DNA from 2 places in the Actinacidiphila yeochonensis CN732 genome. Region 1 is predicted to be linked to the other one. Evidence: riboswitches for the same ligand, from Rfam matches in the RefSeq annotation. Region 1 holds a riboswitch; the other holds the start of a gene.
The links. A riboswitch is a leader RNA that binds a small molecule or an ion and turns the genes downstream of it on or off. The one in region 1 is predicted to bind glycine.

Region 1 (9,076 bases):
GGCCCGTCGCCAGGTCGGGGACGACGGTCAGGCCGTCGCTGCCCGCGGCCGGCTTGAAGGTCAGCAGCGGGCGGGAGTACAGCCGGGAGAAGTCCTGCACCCAGCCGTAGTAGGTGTTGCCGGGGTCGAGGGAGTCCGGCGTGTCGGAGTCCTCCATCGTGACCGTGCCGCCCTTTTTGGAGGACTGGTTCACGATGCTGGTCAGTGCGGCGTTCTGCCCGGCGGTGGCTCCGGTGCCGCCCTTGCCGTTGGACGTGGCGTGGCTGCCGCCGCCCTTGCCGCCGCAGGCCGACACCCCCAGGGCGAAGGCGGTGACCAGCGCCAGCGCCGCTGTCGCTTTGCTCGTTTTCATGCCGAGGACGACCTCCTGATCGGTGGGTGGTGCAGAGCCAGGCCGGCCGCGGGGATGGGCGGCGGCGCCGGCGGTTCGGCGGTGCGGATGCGGGTGGGGAGCAGGGGTGCGGGCCTACTTGCCGCGCGGGTCGAGCGCGTCGCGCAGCCCGTCGCCGAGCAGGTTGAAGGCGAGGACGGTGATGAAGATGGCCGCACCGGGCACGACCATGAACATCGGGTCGATCTCGAAGTACGTCACGGCGTCGGTGAGCATGTTGCCCCACGACGCCTGGGGCGGGGCGATGCCGACGCCGAGGTAGCTCAGGCCGGCCTCGAAGAGGATGTTCGTGGGGATCAGCAGCGTGGAGTACACGAGGATCGGCGCCACGAGGTTCGGCAGCAGCTCCCGGAAGAGGATGTACGGCCCGCGGGCGCCCAGGCTGCGTGCCGCCTCGACGAACTCCCGCTCGCGCAGGCTGAGCGTCTGGCCGCGCACGATCCGGCCCATGTAGGGCCAGTTGAAGAAGCCGATCACGAAGATCAGCACCCACACGTGCAGCCACAGCCCGCTCAGCCCGAAGGCGCCGTCCTGGAGGGCCGCGGAGATCGAGATGGCGAACAGCAGCAGCGGGAAGGCGAGGAAGATGTCCATCAGCCGGCTGATCAGGCTGTCCACCCAGCCGCCGTAGTAGCCGGCGACGACGCCGAGGACGGTGCCGATCACGTTGGACAGCACGGTCGCGCCGGTGGCCACCAGCAGCGACAGCCACGAACCCTCGATGATGCGGGAGAGCATGTCCCGCCCGTACAACGGGTCCACGCCCAGCGGGTGCGCCCAACTGACGCCGCCCCAGCCGCCCTTGGGGGCGAGCAGGTTCGGGTCGACCAGGTTCTGGTGGAACTTGTCCGGGTCGAGGTCGAAGATCGACTCGATCGGCCGGGCCAGCACGGCCAGCAGCACCAGCAGGATGACGACGATGCCGCCCGCCACGGCCACCTTGTCCCGCCGGAAGCGCCGCCAGGCGATCTGGCCGAGGGAGCGCCCCTCGATCAGGCTCGGCCCGGCCCCGCTCAGGACAGCCTCGGGCTGGGCCTCGGCCTGTCCCGGGGTGGTCTCGATCGGTGCGGTCATGGTGGTGACGACCCCTCTCGCCGGCGGGCTGCCAGCGCGCGCCCGGCCGCGGTGGCGGCTCGGACCCCGCTGTTGCCAGTTGCTGCTCGGTGCCCTGCTCAGTGCTCTGCTCGGTGCCCTGTTCAGTGCTCTGCTGGTGCTGTCCTGCGGCTGTTCTCGGTGCTGTCCCGCGCCTGCTCGACGGCCCTTGGGGCCTCTTCGGCGCCGGCTCCGCGCCCGTTCGGAATGTGCCTGGTACTGCCCGGTGCTACCCACTGCTGGCTGGTGCTACTCGGCGCCGTCAGGTGCGATACCGCTCGGCGCCGCCCGGTACTGCCGGGTGCGGTGCCGCTCGGTGCTGATCCGTGCCGATCCGTGCTCTGCTCGGTGCTGATCCGTGCTCTGCTCGGTGCTCTGATCCGTGCTGCTCGGTGCCTGTTTCGACGTGCGTGCCGCGCTGTGCCGCCCGCCCGCCGTACCGCCGCGGGCCGCCGTTCGTACCGCTCGCCGCCGCGCGACCGCCCGCCGACAACGGCGCGGACGTCACTCCGTGTCGCACTCTTCGCGGCTCCCCGCGACCGGTCTGGTCGCGCAACAGCCGTTCTTTCAAGCCGACTTCACTCGTACCGCTGTTCGCCGCCCGGCAGGCCGCGCGGCCGGTCGCACAGTGGTCGGCCGGCCCGTCCAGCGTCGGACCCGGAAATCCTTTTGACATGCACTTTCCAGGACCTCCTGCCGCTGGATTCTTCTGCCCGCTCGCGATCACCCGCCAGCCCCCGCCGGGAAGGGATGCGCAACTGTGATCTTCTGACGGACCGTTTGTTACCCGTTCGTCCGGCCGGGGTACGGTCATGCCGTGAACGAGCGGCTGCGTGCGGTGTGTGACCTGATGGTGCCCCAGGCCAGGGAGATGTCCGGCCTGCATGAGTACGACGGGCGGGTGCAGGACCTCTCACCGGACGGCGTGCGGGCCGCGCTCGCCGCGCTGGAGCGGGCGCGCGGCACCGGGCCGCTGCGCGACGCCCACGACGAGGCCCACCTCGCCGTCTTCGAACGGGCCCTGCGCGTCCAGTACGGCGACCTCGAACTGCACCGCCGCAGCCCCTACCCGCACCTGTCCAACCTCGAACTGGCCACCTACGACCGCGAGTACGCCCCGGCGAAGGAGCGCGAGCGGGCCCGGCGCCGCCACCTGGCGCGGTGGCCGGACGCCGTGGACGCCGCCCTGGCCTCGCTGGACCTGGTGCCGGCTCCGGTCGCGGGGGCGCTGCTCGGCGCGGTCCGCGGCCTGACGGAGGGGGTCGACCCGGAGAGCGGCGCCGAGGCCGCCGCCGCGCTGCGGGCGCACGCCCGGCTCACCACCCACCTGGAACGGACCGCCGCGCACGGCGACCCCGATCCGCGGCTGGGCGGACCGGCGCTGGCCGCGCTGATGGGCTCGCAGGAGGGCCTGGAGGTCGACCTCGCCCGGCTGGCGTCGGAGGCCGCGCGGGAGCGCGCCCGGCTGGAGGAGATGCTGGCGCGCGCCTGCGCCGAGTTGGACGCGCGCCGGAGTGTGGCGTCGCTGATCCCGGAGCTGCTGGCCGACCACCCGGCCGCCGACGAGGTCGTCCCGGAGGCGGCCCGGCTCACCGAGGAGGTGATCGCCTTCACCCGGGACCTTGGGCTCGCCCCGCACACCGACGGCGAGTGCGCGGTCGGCCCGGCCCCGGCGTCGCGGAGCTGGGCGATGGCGATGATGACGTGGGCCGCGCCGGGCGAGCGGGACGCCCCGTCCTGGTACCACGTGACGCCGCCGGACCCGTCGTGGCCGGAGGAGGAGCAGGAGGAGTGGCTGACCGTCTTCAGCCGCACCAGCCTGCCGGCGATCACCGTCCACGAGGTGGCGCCCGGGCACTTCGCGCACGGCCGGGCGCTGCGCCGGGCCGCGGGGCCGGTGCGGCGGCTGCTGCACGGCCTGTCCTTCACCGAGGGGTGGGCGCACTACGCGGAGGAGGTCTGCCTGGAGGAGGGGTTCCGGGCCGACGACCCGCGGTTCGCGGTGGGCGTGGCGTTGGAGGCGCTGGTCCGGGTCACCCGGCTCAGCTGCGCGATCGGGCTGCACACCGGGGCGCTGACCCTGGACGACGCCACGGAGCTCTTCGTCCGCGACGCCCACCTGTCGCCGGCCGCGGCGGCCTCGGAGGCCCGGCGCGGCACGTTCGACGCCGCGTACGGCCGCTACACCTGGGGGAAGCTGGAGATCCTGCGGCTGCGCGAACGCGCCCGGGCGCAGTGGGGTTCGGGCTTCACGCTCAAGCGCTTCCACGCGGCGCTGCTGGAGCTGGGCAGCCCGCCGCTGGGGCTGCTGGACGCGGCGCTCGCGGGCTGAGCGCGCGGCGGGACGGTTCGGGGATCGGCCGGGGCCGCTGGGGGCGTCGGGGCAGGGTGCCGACTGGGCCCGGCTGGGCGTCGGACAGCGTCCCGGCCTGGCCCGGCAGCGCGCGGGGCCGGGCCCAGCGGTTCGCCCGCCGTAGTGCATGGCCCGGCCCAACCGGGTACGGCCCAACCAGGTACGGCGCGGAACCCACCGGGCCGTGCCGGACGGCTCGCCCCTCCGGCCCTCCCCGGCTCCGGCCCCGCCCTCCGGTCCTGCGGCCCTCCCGCGGCGACGGCCGTACCGGCCTCAGCGGTCGAAGATGGGCCGGCCGAAGGTACGCATCCACAGGGCCACGGGGTCGTACGGGTCGGCCAGCGACACCGTGGAGACGGCGACGCCGTCGGGCACCCCGGCCACCGCCTGCTGCATCATCATCCGCACCGACTCCGCCGCCTGCGGGGCGCCGTCGTGCACCTCCACGCCGACGGCCAGGTACGGCTCGCCCAGGACCGGCTGCACCCACGCCTGGCGCAGGCCGCGCACGACGGGTGTGCGGTGGGCGGCCTGGGCGAGCAGGGCGTGGAACTCGGGCAGCGGCAGGGAGGGCTCGCCGATCTGGAGCGGCCCGGCCGGCAGCACGTCGAGGCCGACCGCCACCCGGCGCAGGTCGGCCCAGGGCACGCCGATCCCGCCGCCGGCCGCGTGCGGGTTGATCCACAGGCCGAGCCGGTCGGGGTAGAGGCACTGGGCGATCTCGCGGCCGGAGACCACCTCGTGGTCGCGGTTCCACCCGCTGGCGGCCAGCTCGCGCGGCGAGCTGAAGCAGGGCGTGTAGCCGTACCCGTCCAGTTGCATGGAGCCGTACCGCGCGTCCGGTGAGCCCGGCGAGCCGTGCCAGAGCAGCATCCACACCTGGCCCTCGGCCAGCGACGCGAGCAGGTTCTCGTATGCGTCGAACCGGCCGGGTGCCACCTGGAGCAGCGACTGCTCCACCTGGCCGGCCGGCGCCGCACCGCCTTGCGCGCCCGCGATCACGTGGGACCGCCCCTTTCCCCTCGTCCTTGCGTTCACCTCACGTCGCCCGCCATCAAATCAGGTGGGGGTTCGCGGTGGAACGTCGACCGACTCAACCGCTTCCGGATATACGGCGCGTACAGGTCCGCTGAACGTGCCCGGCCCACCGGGTGTGCGCCGGTCCCCGTCCGCGGGTTCCGCGCGCCGCCCGGCCCGGGACCGGGTCCGTCGGGGACCCGGCCCCGGGCCCGGGCTCAGTCGCGGGCTCAGTCGCGGGTGAAGAACGGCTGCACCCTGTCGAGCATCCAGTCGCCGACCGGGTCCTGGGCCAGGTCCAGGAGGATCAGGTGGACCGGCCAGGGCGGCAGCGCGGTGCCCGCGGCCCGGCCCAGCGCGTCCAGGGCGGCGGCCCGGTCGCCCTCCTGCCAGCCGTCCAGCTCGACCCCGACGAAGAGCGCCGGCGGGTCGTCCTCGACCACCGCCATGGCCCGCCGGGCGCTGAGCACCACCGGGGTCACCGCGAACTCGCCGGCCGCCGCGGCCAGGAAGTCCACCGGTTCGCTCTCGTGGTCCGGCTCCCACAGCCGCACCCGCGCGCCGGAAGCGGTCTCCGCGCCGCGCTCCCCCGCCGCGGGCCGGCACAGCCGGGCCACGGCCGCGGGCGGCAGCGGCACCCCGACCGCGCCGCCGGGGTTGACCGCGATGCCCAGCTGCGGCGGCAGGCCGCGGGCGAACTCCTGGACCGGCGCCACCGTGCACGACATGCCTTCGGCGGCCAGCCGGAACTGCTGCTCGGAGCTGAACACCGGCACGAACAGCGCGCCGCCCAGCTCCATCGTGGGCAGGTCGAGTTCGACCGAGTCCGGGCTGCCGCCGTTCGGCAGCGGCACCCACACGTGCGAGCGGCCGAGCACCTCCAGCAGCCTGGGCGTGGCCGCGGGGTTGCCCAGGCTGGCGCTCAGCACCTCTTCCAGCTCGTTGGCCGGCCATATGTACGGCGCCGGATTCTCCATACCCACCCTTGTCCGCGCTTGTCCGTCACGTGCGCGGGAAACCCTATCCGGCCCGGGGCCCGCGGGGGATGCCGCCGACCGGGTGCTTCCGGACGGGCGCGGAGGAGCATGAAGGGACACGGAGGGGTGCGGACCGGTCGGGGTGGAGCCGGCTCGGCCCTCGCCGCGCCGCTGCCCGGCGGAGGCCGGAGCGCTGCCGGACCGCTGCCGGACGACGGGCCGCTGTCCGGCGGGCCGGCCGGGCGGGCCGGGCGGGCGGGGCCCCGGGGCGACGTGCAATGATGAGGCCAGACATCTGCATAACGGCCGTTCGAGGCCGCGCGGGAGAGTTCCGGGACCAGCCGGCCGGTACGGCGGCGGGCCCGGCGCCGAAGGAGCAAGCCCTCCCTTGAATCTCTCAGGCACAGATACCGCGCGGGCGAGGCAGATCTGAAAAGCGGAGCGGTGCGCCCCCGGGCCCCGCTCCCACCCAAGGTGCAAACCGTGGCCCCTCGCCGGGTTCACGGTGAACCTCTCAGGTTCCGATGACAGATGGGGAGGCCGGACCGAGGGCCCCTCGTCCGGCCCGTACCGGCCGCCATCCGACCGTCACACCTGGGAGTCCACAACCCCATGAGCGAGCCCCGCAGGACCGCGCTCGACGCGCTGCACCGCGCCCTGGGCGCCACCATGACCGACTTCGCCGGCTGGGACATGCCGCTGCGCTACGCCAGCGAGCGCGAGGAGCACCAGGCCGTGCGCACCCGGGCCGGCCTCTTCGACCTCTCGCACATGGGCGAGATCGCCGTCACCGGGCCGCAGGCCGGACAGGCGCTGGACCACGCGCTGGTCGGCCACCTGTCGGCGCTGGCGGTGGGCCGGGCCCGCTACACGATGGTGTGCGCGCCCGACGGCGGCATCCTCGACGACCTGATCGTGTACCGGACCGGCGACCAGGAGTACCTGGTCGTGGCCAACGCCTCCAACGCCCAGACGGTGCTGGACACGCTGGCGCTGCGCGCGGCCGGGTTCGACGCCGAGGTGCGCGACGACCGCGACGCGTACGCGCTGCTCGCCGTCCAGGGCCCGCAGGCGCCGGCCATCCTGGCCTCCCTCACCGACGCCGACCTGGACTCCCTGCGCTACTACGCCGGGCTGCCGGGCGTGGTCGCGGGCGTGCCGGCGATGATCGCCCGCACGGGCTACACCGGCGAGGACGGCTTCGAGCTGTTCGTGGCGCCGGGCGACGCCGAGAAGCTGTGGCAGGCGCTGACCGAGGCGGGCGCGCCGCACGGCCTGGTCCCCTGCGGGCTGTCCTGCCGCGACACCCTCCGGCTGGAGGCCGGCATGCCGCTGTACGGCCACGAGCTGACCGCCTCGGTGACGCCCTTCGACGCGGGCCTGGGCCGGGTCGTGAAGTTCGACAAGCCGGGCGACTTCGTCGGGCGTGAGGCGCTGCTGGCCGCGGCCGCCCGGGCCGCGGAGGTCCCGCCGCGCACCCTGGTCGGCCTGGTCGCCGAGGGCCGGCGGGTGCCGCGGGCCGGCTTCCCGGTGGTGGACGCGGCCGGCGCGGTGATCGGCGAGGTCACCTCCGGCGCGCCCTCCCCGACCCTCGGGGTGCCGATCGCGATGGCGTACGTCGACGCCGCCCACACCGAGCAGGGCACGTCCGGGGTGGCCGTGGACATCCGCGGCTCCCACGAGCCGCACTCCGTGGTGGCGCTGCCGTTCTACAAGCGCGCCCGCTGACCGGTGGCTGGTCCGGTCACCGACCGGTCACCGGACCGGCCACCGGTCGATCGCCGGACCGGCCACCGGCCGGTTCCGTCTGAGCCCGCCGTCCGCGTCCCCCGCCCGGCTCCCACCGGCGGCGCGCCGGCGGGCTCGTACCGAAAGCCCCACCTCCCCCCACCCGACCGCCGCGTGCGCCGTCCGTGGCCCGCGCGGCCGTACCCACACCTCCATATCCGGGAGAATTCGCGCCATGACCATCAACCCTGAGCAGCTGCGCTACAGCAAGGAGCACGAGTGGCTCGACGCCGCCGAGGACGGCGTGTCCACCGTGGGGATCACCTCGCACGCCGCCGACGCGCTCGGTGACGTCGTCTTCGTCCAGCTCCCGGAGGTCGGCGCGTCGGTCACCGCGGGCGAGAGCTGCGGCGAGCTGGAGTCGACCAAGTCCGTCAGCGAGCTGTACTCGCCGGTCAGCGGTGAGGTGACGGAGGTCAACCAGGACGTGGCCGACGACCCGTCGCTGGTGAACACCGCCCCCTTCGCCGGCGGCTGGCTGTTCAAGGTGCGGGTCTCCGGGGAGGCCGAGGAGCTGCTCTCCAAGGCCGAGTACGACGCGTTCATCGAGGGCTGAGGCCGCCATGTCGCTTCTGAACCAGTCCCTGCACGACTTCGACCCGGACGTCGCCGCCGCCATCGACGCCGAGCTGGAGCGTCAGCGCACCACCCTGGAGATGATCGCCTCCGAGAACTTCGCGCCCACCGCGGTGCTGGAGGCCCAGGGCTCGGTGCTGACGAACAAGTACGCCGAGGGCTACCCCGGCCGCCGCTACTACGGCGGCTGCGAGCACGTCGACGTCATCGAGCAGCTCGCCATCGACAGGGTCAAGGCGCTGTTCGGCGCCGAGGCGGCCAACGTGCAGCCGCACTCCGGCGCGCAGGCCAACGCCGCGGCGATGTTCGCCCTGCTCAACCCCGGGGACACCATCCTGGGGCTGGACCTGGCGCACGGCGGCCACCTCACCCACGGCATGCGGATCAACTTCTCCGGCAAGCTGTACGACGTGGCCGCCTACCACGTGGACGCCGAGACCGGCCTGGTCGACATGGCCGAGGTGGAGCGGCTGGCCAAGGAGCGGCGCCCGAAGCTGATCGTGGCCGGCTGGTCGGCGTACCCGCGCCAGCTGGACTTCGCGGAGTTCCGCCGGATCGCGGACGAGGTCGGCGCCTACCTGATGGTGGACATGGCCCACTTCGCCGGCCTCGTCGCGGCGGGGCTGCACCCCTCGCCGGTGCCGTACGCGGACGTGGTGACCACCACCACGCACAAGACGCTGGGCGGCCCGCGCGGCGGCGTCATCCTGGCCAAGGCCGAGCTGGCGAAGAAGATCAACTCCGCTGTCTTCCCTGGTCAGCAGGGTGGCCCGCTGGAGCACGTGATCGCCGCCAAGGCGGTCGCGTTCAAGGCGGCGGCGACGGACGAGTTCAAGGACCGGCAGTCCCGTACGCTGGAGGGTGCCCGCATCCTGGCCGAGC
Region 2 (9,076 bases), 1.4 Mb from region 1:
CTCGACCCGCTCACCCCGGCTCACCCTGGCCAGAACCGCGCACCACGCCGCACCACCCCGCGCGACGCCGCACCACGCCGCACCTCTGCGCGCGACGCCGCGCGACGCCGCTTTTCTGCGGCACCCCTCCGCATCACCGCGCCACCCGCCCCGCCTGCGCCCCGCACCACGTGTCTCCAGTGAGAGGCGACATCATGCCGCTGATTGTGCCCCCAGCACCCGCACCCGCACTGCTGAGCGTCCTGGCCGCGCTCAGTTCCCCCTCCGCCGTCCGGGAGGCGAGGACGCCCGCACTGCGTACCGCGGAGGGTCCGCTCGACGCCGACCATCCGCTGCCGGTGCACGTGTTCGAGCCGGCGTCGGTCCCCGGCGGGCTGCCCCAGGCGCGGTTGGCCGGCTGGCGTTTCCATATCCGGTCGGGCGCGGTCGTGGTGGCGGCGGGCGAGACCGTCCTGACGGCGGACGGCTGGGTGTTCTCGCGGTTCGCCGAGGGCCCCTACCTGGCGTCCACGGAACGGGCGTTGGGGCAGGCGGACGCGCTGCCGGACACCTACCAGCCGCATCTGCTGTCGGTGCCGTCGATGTACATGATGGCGCTGTGGCTGCACACGGTGCCGCGCACCGACGCGGCGACGGCCCAGCCGGACCCCGCCGACCTTCTGGTGCCGCTCGCCCCGGCCCCGCCGGGGATCGCCGCGCACCGCGTCTACCGGATGGTGGAGCTCGCCCCGGTGCTCAGCGTGTGGCTGGCGCCGCCTCCGCTGGCCGGCTCGCCCGCCTGAGCACGCGGGCGGTCACGAACGGCCGCGAGCGGTCGAGATCGGTCGCGAGCGGCGTCGGCCGAGGGCTTGGTGCGAAGGCGCCGGACCGCGCGCACAGCGGCTCCCTCCCCTCCCGTTCGGAGGGGAGGGAGCCGCTGAGTGTACGCAACCGCCCGCGCGGGTGACGCGTCGTGCCCTAAAGGGGATCGCATCGGTGAAATACCTGCGGAGCGAGCGCCGCGGGGCAACACTGGGAGCGCCGCACCACGAGACGGGGGAGCAGATGAACCACTCAGGCGAGGCGGGCGCAAGCGCCGTCGGCCTCTCGCAGCGAAAGACCACACACACCATGTGCAACCACCAGCCGCAGTGCCCCACAGCCGAGTGCTCCGACCGGGAGGCGGCCGCGATCGTCGCCCACCACCCGGAGCAGGGCTGGAGCCTGCTGTGCAACGGCGTGCTGGTCTTCGAGGACACCGGCGAGCTGCTGCCGGACGGCAAGATCATCGCGCCGCACCGCCCGGTCTCCGCCGGGCGCGTCACCACGGCGGCCTGAGGCCCGACCCCCGCCGGTGCGCGCCGGGCGTTCCGTTGGGCACCCGGCCGCGGGCCGGGACGTCCACCCGGGTCGCGGGACTCCAGCCGGTCCCCCGCTCGTGGGGGGACCGGCTGGAGCCCTGCCCGGGGCCGGGCATGGCGGACACGCTGCGGGCCCGGCCCCGGACGCCCCGGAGGGCGGCGCGGACCCGGGCCCGGACGGCGGCGCCGGGAAGGCGCCTGCCCTGTCAGCCCTCGAACGCCTCCGGCGGCGGGCAGGAGCAGACCAGGTTGCGGTCGCCGAAGGCGCCGTCGATGCGGCGCACCGGCGGCCAGTACTTGTCCGCGGCCTTCACACCCTCCGGGAAGGCCGCCTCCTGCCGGGTGTAGGCGTGCTCCCACTTCCCCGCCAGGACGGCGGAGGTGTGCGGGGCGCCGCGCAGCGGGTTGTCCTCGGCCGGCCACCGGCCCTCGGCGACCTTGTCGATCTCGCGCCGGATGGCGGCCATCGCGTCGCAGAACCGGTCGAGTTCGGCCAGGTCCTCGCTCTCGGTGGGCTCGATCATCAGCGTGCCGGCCACCGGGAAGGACATCGTCGGGGCGTGGAAGCCGTAGTCGATGAGCCGCTTGGCGACGTCGTCGACGGTCACCCCGGTCTCCTTGGTGAGCTGCCGCAGGTCGATGATGCACTCGTGGGCGACCAGCCCGCCGGGGCCGGTGTAGAGCACCGGGTAGTGCGGCTCCAGCCGCTTGGCGACGTAGTTGGCGCTGAGGACGGCGACCTGCGTGGCCTTCTTGAGCCCCTCGGCGCCCATCAGCCGGACGTAGGTCCAGGAGATCGGCAGGATGCCGGCCGAGCCCCAGGGCGCCGCCGCGATCGGGCCGACACCGGTGGCCGGGCCGGCCTCGGGCTGGAGCGGGTGGTTGGGCAGGTGCGGTGCCAGGTGGGCGCGCACGGCCACCGGGCCGACGCCGGGGCCGCCGCCGCCGTGCGGGATGCAGAACGTCTTGTGCAGGTTCAGGTGGGACACGTCGGCCCCGAACCGGCCCGGCTGGGCCAGGCCGACCAGCGCGTTGAGGTTGGCGCCGTCGACGTACACCTGGCCGCCCGCGTCGTGGACGGCGGCGCACACCTCGGTGATGTGCTCCTCGAACACGCCGTGCGTGGAGGGGTAGGTCACCATCAGCACGGCGAGTTCGTCGCGGTGCTGCTCGATCTTCGCGCGCAGGTCCGCGACGTCGACGTCGCCGTCCTCGCTGGTCTTGACGACCACCACGCGCATGCCGGCCATCACGGCGCTGGCCGCGTTGGTGCCGTGCGCGGAGGACGGGATGAGGCAGACCGTGCGCTGGGTGTCGCCGTTGGCACGGTGGTAGGCGCGCACCGCCAGCAGCCCGGCCAGTTCGCCCTGGGAGCCCGCGTTGGGCTGCAGGCTGACCTTGTCGTAGCCGGTGACGGCGGCGAGCTGGTCCTCCAGGCCGTGGATGAGCTCCAGGTACCCGGCCGCCTGCTCGGCGGGCGCGAAGGGGTGCAGGGCACCGAACTCCGGCCAGGTGACCGGCTCCATCTCGGTGGTCGCGTTGAGCTTCATCGTGCACGACCCGAGCGGGATCATTCCCCGGTCCAGGGCGTAGTCGCGGTCGGCGAGGCGGCGCAGGTAGCGCAGCATCGCGGTCTCGCTGCGGTGCTCGTGGAAGACCGGGTGGGTGAGGTACGGCTCGGTGCGCTCCAGCGCGGACGGCAGCGCGTCCGGGGTGGCCGCGTCCAGCGCGTCGAGGTCGGCCTCGGGCGCGCCGAAGGCGGCCAGCACGGCGGTGAGCTGGGCGCGGGTGGTGGTCTCGTCGCAGGAGAGGCCGACGTGGTCGGCGTCGATGGGCCGCAGGTTGACGCCCCGCTCGCGGGCGGCGGCCACGATGTCCGCGGCCCGGCCGGGCACGGTGGCGGTGAGGGTGTCGAAGAACGCCTCCTCGGCCAGCTCCACCCCGGCGGCGCGCAGCCCCGCGGCGAGCACGGCCGCGTACCGGTGGGTACGGCGGGCGATGGCGGCCAGCCCGTCCGGGCCGTGGTAGACGGCGTACATGCCGGCCATGACGGCCAGCAGCACCTGCGCGGTGCAGATGTTGCTGGTGGCCTTCTCCCGGCGGATGTGCTGCTCGCGGGTCTGGAGCGCCAGCCGGTAGGCGGGGTTGCCGTCGGCGTCCACGGAGACGCCGACCAGCCGGCCGGGCAGGTTGCGCGCGTACGCCTCGCGGACGGCCATGTAGCCGGCGTGCGGGCCGCCGAAGCCCATGGGGACGCCGAAGCGCTGCGTGGTGCCCACCGCGATGTCCGCGCCCAGGGCGCCGGGCGAGGTCAGGAGGGTCAGCGCCAGCAGGTCGGCGGCCACGGTGACGACGGCGCCCAGCTCGTGGGCCTGCTCGACGACCGGCCGCAGGTCCCGTACGGCGCCCCCGGCGCCCGGGTACTGCAGCAGCACGCCGAAGACGCCGCGCTCGGCGACCTCGGCCGGGATGCCCTGTGAGAGGTCGGCGGTGACGACCTCGACGCCCGTCGGTTCCGCGCGGGTGCGCACCACGGCCAGGGTCTGCGGGAAGGTGTCGGCGTCGACCAGGAAGACGCCGTTCTTGACCTTGCCGACCCGGCGGGACAGCGCCATCGCCTCGGCCGCGGCGGTGCCCTCGTCCAGCAGCGAGGCGCCGGAGGTGGGCAGGCCGGTGAGGTCGGCGACGACGGTCTGGAAGTTCAGCAGCGCCTCCAGCCGGCCCTGGGAGATCTCCGGCTGGTACGGCGTGTACGCCGTGTACCAGGACGGGTTCTCCATGACGTTGCGCAGGATCACCGGCGGGGTGAAGGTGCCGTAGTAGCCGAGGCCGATCATGGGCGCCAGGACCTGGTTGCGGCCGGCCAGGGCGCGCAGTTCGGCCAGCACCTCGGCCTCGGTGACGGCCGGCGGCAGGGCGAGCGCCTCGGCGCTCTTGATGGTGTCCGGGACGGCGGCGGCGGTCAGCTCGTCCAGCGAGCCGTAGCCGACCTGGGCGAGCATCTTGTCCAGCGCCCCGGTGTCGGGGCCGATGTGCCGGGAAGCGAAGGGCACGCCTGCTTCCAGCTCGGCGAGGGGGATGGGGCGTTCGCTCATTGCGGGGGCCTCCTGGTCTGCGACGGCCATCGGGGGTGCCGTGCCGGCCGGCACCCGTGCGGCCTCCCCCTCTGTCAGAGAACCTGAGAGCTTCACCCCCCGCTGCCGGGCGGCTTTCCCCGTCGGTGAGGACACACCCGGCGGCCGCTTCGCTTCCGGGCTGTCCTGCTTTCCAGAGTGACCTCACCCGCGCGGTACGGATGCCTGAGAGATTCCGGGGAGGAGTTGCTCCTTCGGCGCCCCACCCCGCCCGACCGTCGGGGCTGGTGAGGACTCTCCCGCACGGGCTATGCGGCCGCGTCCAGCCTATCAGCGCCCGGCCGGCGAGGCTGTGGCGGCCGGGCGCCGCGGACGACGTCAGGCCTGGTGGAGGCGCTGGTCGGACGCCGGCCGGGGACGCCCGCGCGGCGAACGGGCGGCGGGACGGCGGGGCGGTCCCTGATCGGTGCCGGCTCGGCCCCGACTCGACAGGGCCCGGGATGTGGCTTTGGGTGGAGTCAGCAGCTGTCACCCGTGGGTTGGAGGAGTCGTGCAGACCGACATCGATCCGCGCAGCCTGATAGGACGCCGGGCCCTCGACAGCGACGGGGCGAGGATCGGCACGGTGGACGAGGTGTACCTCGACGACGCCACCGGCTCGCCGGAGTGGGCTGCGGTGCGCACCGGCCTGTTCACCCGCGACGCCTTCGTGCCGCTGGGGCCCAGCGAGCTGGTCGACGGGCAGCTGCGGGTGCCGTTCCGCAAGGCACTCATCAAGGACGCGCCCGACTTCGGTGTCGGCCGCCACCTCTCGCCGGAGCAGGAGCTCCAGCTCTACCACCACTACGGGATGGACGTGCCGCGCTCGGGCCCCGATCCGGCGGCCAGGGACTTCGGCGAGCTGGCGGGCGGCGACTGACCCGCCCTCTCCCCCTGGCCCCTGTCTCCCCACCCCGTCTCCCCACCCGAATCCGCCGGCCGCCCCGCAGCGACCGGGACACCGCGCGGACCCGCCCGGACGGGCGCTACCGCGCCGGACCCGGACCCGTGCCCGGACCCGGCTCCGCCGCCGGCCCCGCCGCCGCGGCCGGGTCCGCGGTCGCCGCCGGCTCGGCGGCCAGGGGCAGCGGCTCGCTGTGCTCCAGCCCGGGATCGTCGGCGGGGAAGGTGCGGACCCGTCCGGGCCGGGTGTCGCTCGGTACCTCGAAGCGGACGGTGACCCGTCCGACACCGCTGCCCTGCACCCACCCCGGCCCGTACTCCGTGTGGGTGACGTCCTGGCCGGGGAGCCAGCGGGCCGACCGCTCGGGCTGCGGCGGGGGGCTCGCGGGCAGGTCGACGACGGACCCACCCGCGCCGGCGCCGCCCGCCGCCCGGGCGTCGCTCTGCGCGAAGAGGTCCTCCTGGGTGAAGTCGGCCAGCCCTGCCACACCGACACCCAGCAGCCGCACCCCGCCGGTGGTGTCCACCGACTCCGCCAGCCGCCGCGCGGTCTCCCGCACCACCGACGCGTCGTCCGTGGGGGCGCGCAGCGTCTCGGAGCGGGTGAGGGTGGAGAAGTCGTACCGGCGCACCTTCACCACCACCGTGCGGCCGGACCGGCCGGCGCCGCGCAGCCGCTGGACGCAGCGCTCGGCGAGCCGGTCGATCTCGTAGCGGACGTGGGCGCGGTCGGTGAGGTCGCTGTCGTAGGTGTCCTCGACGGAGACGGACTTCGCGTCGCGCTCGGCGACCACCGGCCGGTTGTCCACCCCGGCCGCCATCGCGAACAGCCCGCCGCCGTGCGCCTTGCCCAGCAGCCGCACCAGCTCGGGCTCCCCCGCCTGGGTGATCTCGCCGACGGTGAGGATGCCCGCCCGGCGCAGGTGCTCGGCGGTGGCCGGGCCGACCCCGGGCAGGGTGCGCACCGGCATCGGGTCGAGCAGCGCCTGCTCGCTGCCGGGCTCCACGACGACCAGGCCGTCCGGCTTGGCCTTCTCCGAGGCGATCTTGGCCAGCAGCTTGGAGCCGGCCAGCCCCACGGAGGCGGTCAGGCCGGTGGCGGCCCGGATCTCGGCCCGCAGCCGCCGGGCGACGCTCCTGGGGTCCTCCGCGGCTCCTGGCGCCGCCTCCAGGTCGACGAACGCCTCGTCGACGCTCAGCGGCTCCACCAGCGGCGACGCCGCGCCGAGCAGGGCCATGACGATGCCGCTGACGCGCCGGTAGATGCCGAAGCGCGGGTAGAGGTAGGCGGCGTTCGGCGCCAGCCGACGGGCGTGGGCGGTGGCCATGGCGGAATGGACGCCGTGCACGCGTGCCTCGTAGGACGCGGTCGACACCACGCCCCGGGGGCCGAGGCCGCCGACGACGACCGGCTTGCCGCGCAGGCTGGGCTTGGACGCCTGCTCCACCGAGGCGAAGAACGCGTCCATGTCCAGATGCAGGATCGTCGGCGCACTTCTCACACCCCGATCGTCCCGCACCCCACCGACATCGGCCGTACACCTGTACGGTGCGGCGGGTCGTGCGGCGCCGCGGACCGCCCCGGAGAGGTCCGCCGGAGCGGTCCACCGGGGCGGATCAGCGTCCTGGAACGGGGCTCACACGGCCCGGTTGCGCCGCCGGGCGAGCTCGTCGGCGGGGTTGTGGCCGATCAGCGTCTCTCCGGTGTCGACCCGCTCGCCGTGCATCTGGGACAGGGCGCTCTGCACGTCCCGCCACACCACGCCGACGGCGATCCCGAAGATGCCCTGGCCGCCCTGGAGGAGTTCCACGACCTCGTCGGGCGAGGTGCACTCGTAGACGGTGGCGCCGTCGCTCATCAGCGTCATCCGCGGCAGCTCGGCCGGCCCGACCGAGCGCAGGTGCTGGACGGCGGTGCGGATGTTCTGCAGCGACACCCCGGTGTCGAGCAGCCGCTTGACGATCTTGAGCACCACCACGTCGGCGAAGCTGTACAGCCGCTGCGTCCCCGAGCCGTAGGCGGGCCGGACGCTCGGTTCGACCAGTCCGGTCCGCGCCCAGTAGTCCAGTTGCCGGTAGGTGATGCCGGTGGCGGCGCAGGCCGCCGGCCCCCGGTAGCCGACCCGCTCCGGCGGCTGCTCGGGAACGGCACCGCCGCTCCCCTCGACCGCGGCTCGGGCCAGTGCCCCCCGGGCGGAATACGGGCCTCCGGTCGTCAGACCGTCGCCAGTGCTTCTCACGCCGCCCTCCGTCCCTTCCCATCCGCCGGCCGCGTGCACGTGCCAGCGGACTTTCCCCTCCGACGGTAGGGAGTCGTCACACGTGCGTCAACGATCGCCACGCTCGGCACGCCGAGTGAAATACACCCCAGGGGTGGTTTCGAGTAACCCGGAAACGGGAAGTGCACCCCGAATGGCTTTCGGCCTGCAACTTTGCCCCATTCGGGTTTCTCCGGCCCCCGGGCGTCCGCCGCGCCCAGCCCGGGGCCCGTCGCGGGCCGCGCACCGGAGCGCGCCCGCGCAGGGCGCACCGGCCACCCGATCGGCACGGGCCGGGACCCGGTGGCGGTCCGCACCGTCTACTGGTTGCTGGTGCCGAAGTCCTCGGGCGAGATCTGGTCGAGGAACTCGCGGAACTTCTCGACCTCGTCCTCCTGCTCGTCCGGGATCGCGATGCCCGCGCCGTCGAGCACGCCGTCGCTGCCGTAGATCGGCGTCCCGGTCCGCAGGGCGAGGGCTATCGCGTCGGAGGGCCGGGCACTGACCTCGACCCCGCTGGCGAACACCAGCTCCGCGTAGAACACGCCTTCCCTCAGGTCCGTGATACGCACCTCCGTCAGCGTCTGTCCCACCGCTTCGAGCACGTCCTTGAAGAGGTCATGAGTCAGCGGTCGCGCAGGCGTCATGCCCTGCTGCGCGAATGCGATGGCCGTCGCCTCGCCCGGCCCGATCCAGATGGGCAGGTACCGGTCGCCTCCTACTTCCCGCAGGAGCACGATCGGCTGGTTGGAGGGCATTTCGACCCGGACACCCACAACGTCGAGCTCGTTCACACAGCAACCCTAGGCCGTGCCCGCCGGGTTTGGGTAGTCGGGCACGGTACGGGTGCCGCCACCCGGTGCCACCCGGACCGTGTCCCGCCGCCGCGCGCCGGGCCGCGGCAGCGGCCTGCCCGCCGGGACCCGGCCCTGACCTGCGACCCCGCCGGCCGGACTGCTCCTGCGGCCGCTAGCCCAGCCGAACCCGGAGCGCCGACTGCACCATCGCCGCGTGCAGCCGCACCGACAGCACCGCCAGCTCGCGCGCGGTGGCCTCGGCCCGGGTACGGGTCTGCGGGTTGCGGTGCAGGCGCAGCGGCGCCACGACCTGCTCGACCAGCCCGGCCTCCCGGTCGGCCGCCGCCTTGACCGCCCGCAGGTGGCGCGGCTCCAGGCCGAACCGGCCCAGGTCGACGATCAGCCGGGCGATGGCGACCGCCTCCGCCGCGTACCCGCCGTCAGGGCCGGCCTCGACCAGCCCGTAGGACTCCCACTCCGCCAGAGCGCCCCCGTCCGCCCCTGTGGCCGCCAGCAGCTCCTCCCGGCCCACCCGTACCGGCGAGGGCGCCGCGGGCTCCAGAACGCCCTCCAGGGGGTCCCTGGGCTCCGCCTGGGCGGGCAGCGGCACCGGGTCGCCCCGGTCGAGAGCGTCGAGCTGCTCCCTGATGACCCGCAGCGGCAGG

Region 2: linked by a shared signal. The riboswitch ahead of gcvP (aminomethyl-transferring glycine dehydrogenase) and the one ahead of gcvT (glycine cleavage system aminomethyltransferase GcvT) in region 1 are both predicted to bind glycine.

The regions. Positions count from the first base shown of each region.
Region 1 covers NZ_JQNR01000005.1:2,965,839-2,974,914, reverse strand. Annotated here, with positions in the region: gene BS72_RS24405 (ABC transporter substrate-binding protein) at 1-352, opposite strand, end outside; gene BS72_RS24400 (ABC transporter permease) at 467-1,465, opposite strand; gene BS72_RS24395 (DUF885 family protein) at 2,301-3,815, shown strand; gene BS72_RS24390 (enhanced serine sensitivity protein SseB C-terminal domain-containing protein) at 4,110-4,838, opposite strand; gene BS72_RS24385 (enhanced serine sensitivity protein SseB) at 5,084-5,830, opposite strand; glycine riboswitch at 6,142-6,253, shown strand; glycine riboswitch at 6,254-6,371, shown strand; gene gcvT (glycine cleavage system aminomethyltransferase GcvT) at 6,443-7,558, shown strand; gene gcvH (glycine cleavage system protein GcvH) at 7,794-8,174, shown strand; gene glyA (serine hydroxymethyltransferase) at 8,182-9,076, shown strand, end outside.
Region 2 covers NZ_JQNR01000005.1:4,379,800-4,388,875, reverse strand. Annotated here, with positions in the region: gene BS72_RS29770 (hypothetical protein) at 195-782, shown strand; gene BS72_RS29765 (DUF5999 family protein) at 1,111-1,317, shown strand; gene gcvP (aminomethyl-transferring glycine dehydrogenase) at 1,547-4,435, opposite strand; glycine riboswitch at 4,500-4,616, opposite strand; glycine riboswitch at 4,618-4,726, opposite strand; gene BS72_RS29755 (PRC-barrel domain-containing protein) at 4,965-5,333, shown strand; gene BS72_RS29750 (DNA polymerase IV) at 5,440-6,858, opposite strand; gene BS72_RS29745 (MerR family transcriptional regulator) at 6,994-7,596, opposite strand; gene BS72_RS29740 (bifunctional nuclease family protein) at 7,935-8,408, opposite strand; gene ftsR (transcriptional regulator FtsR) at 8,584-9,076, opposite strand, start outside.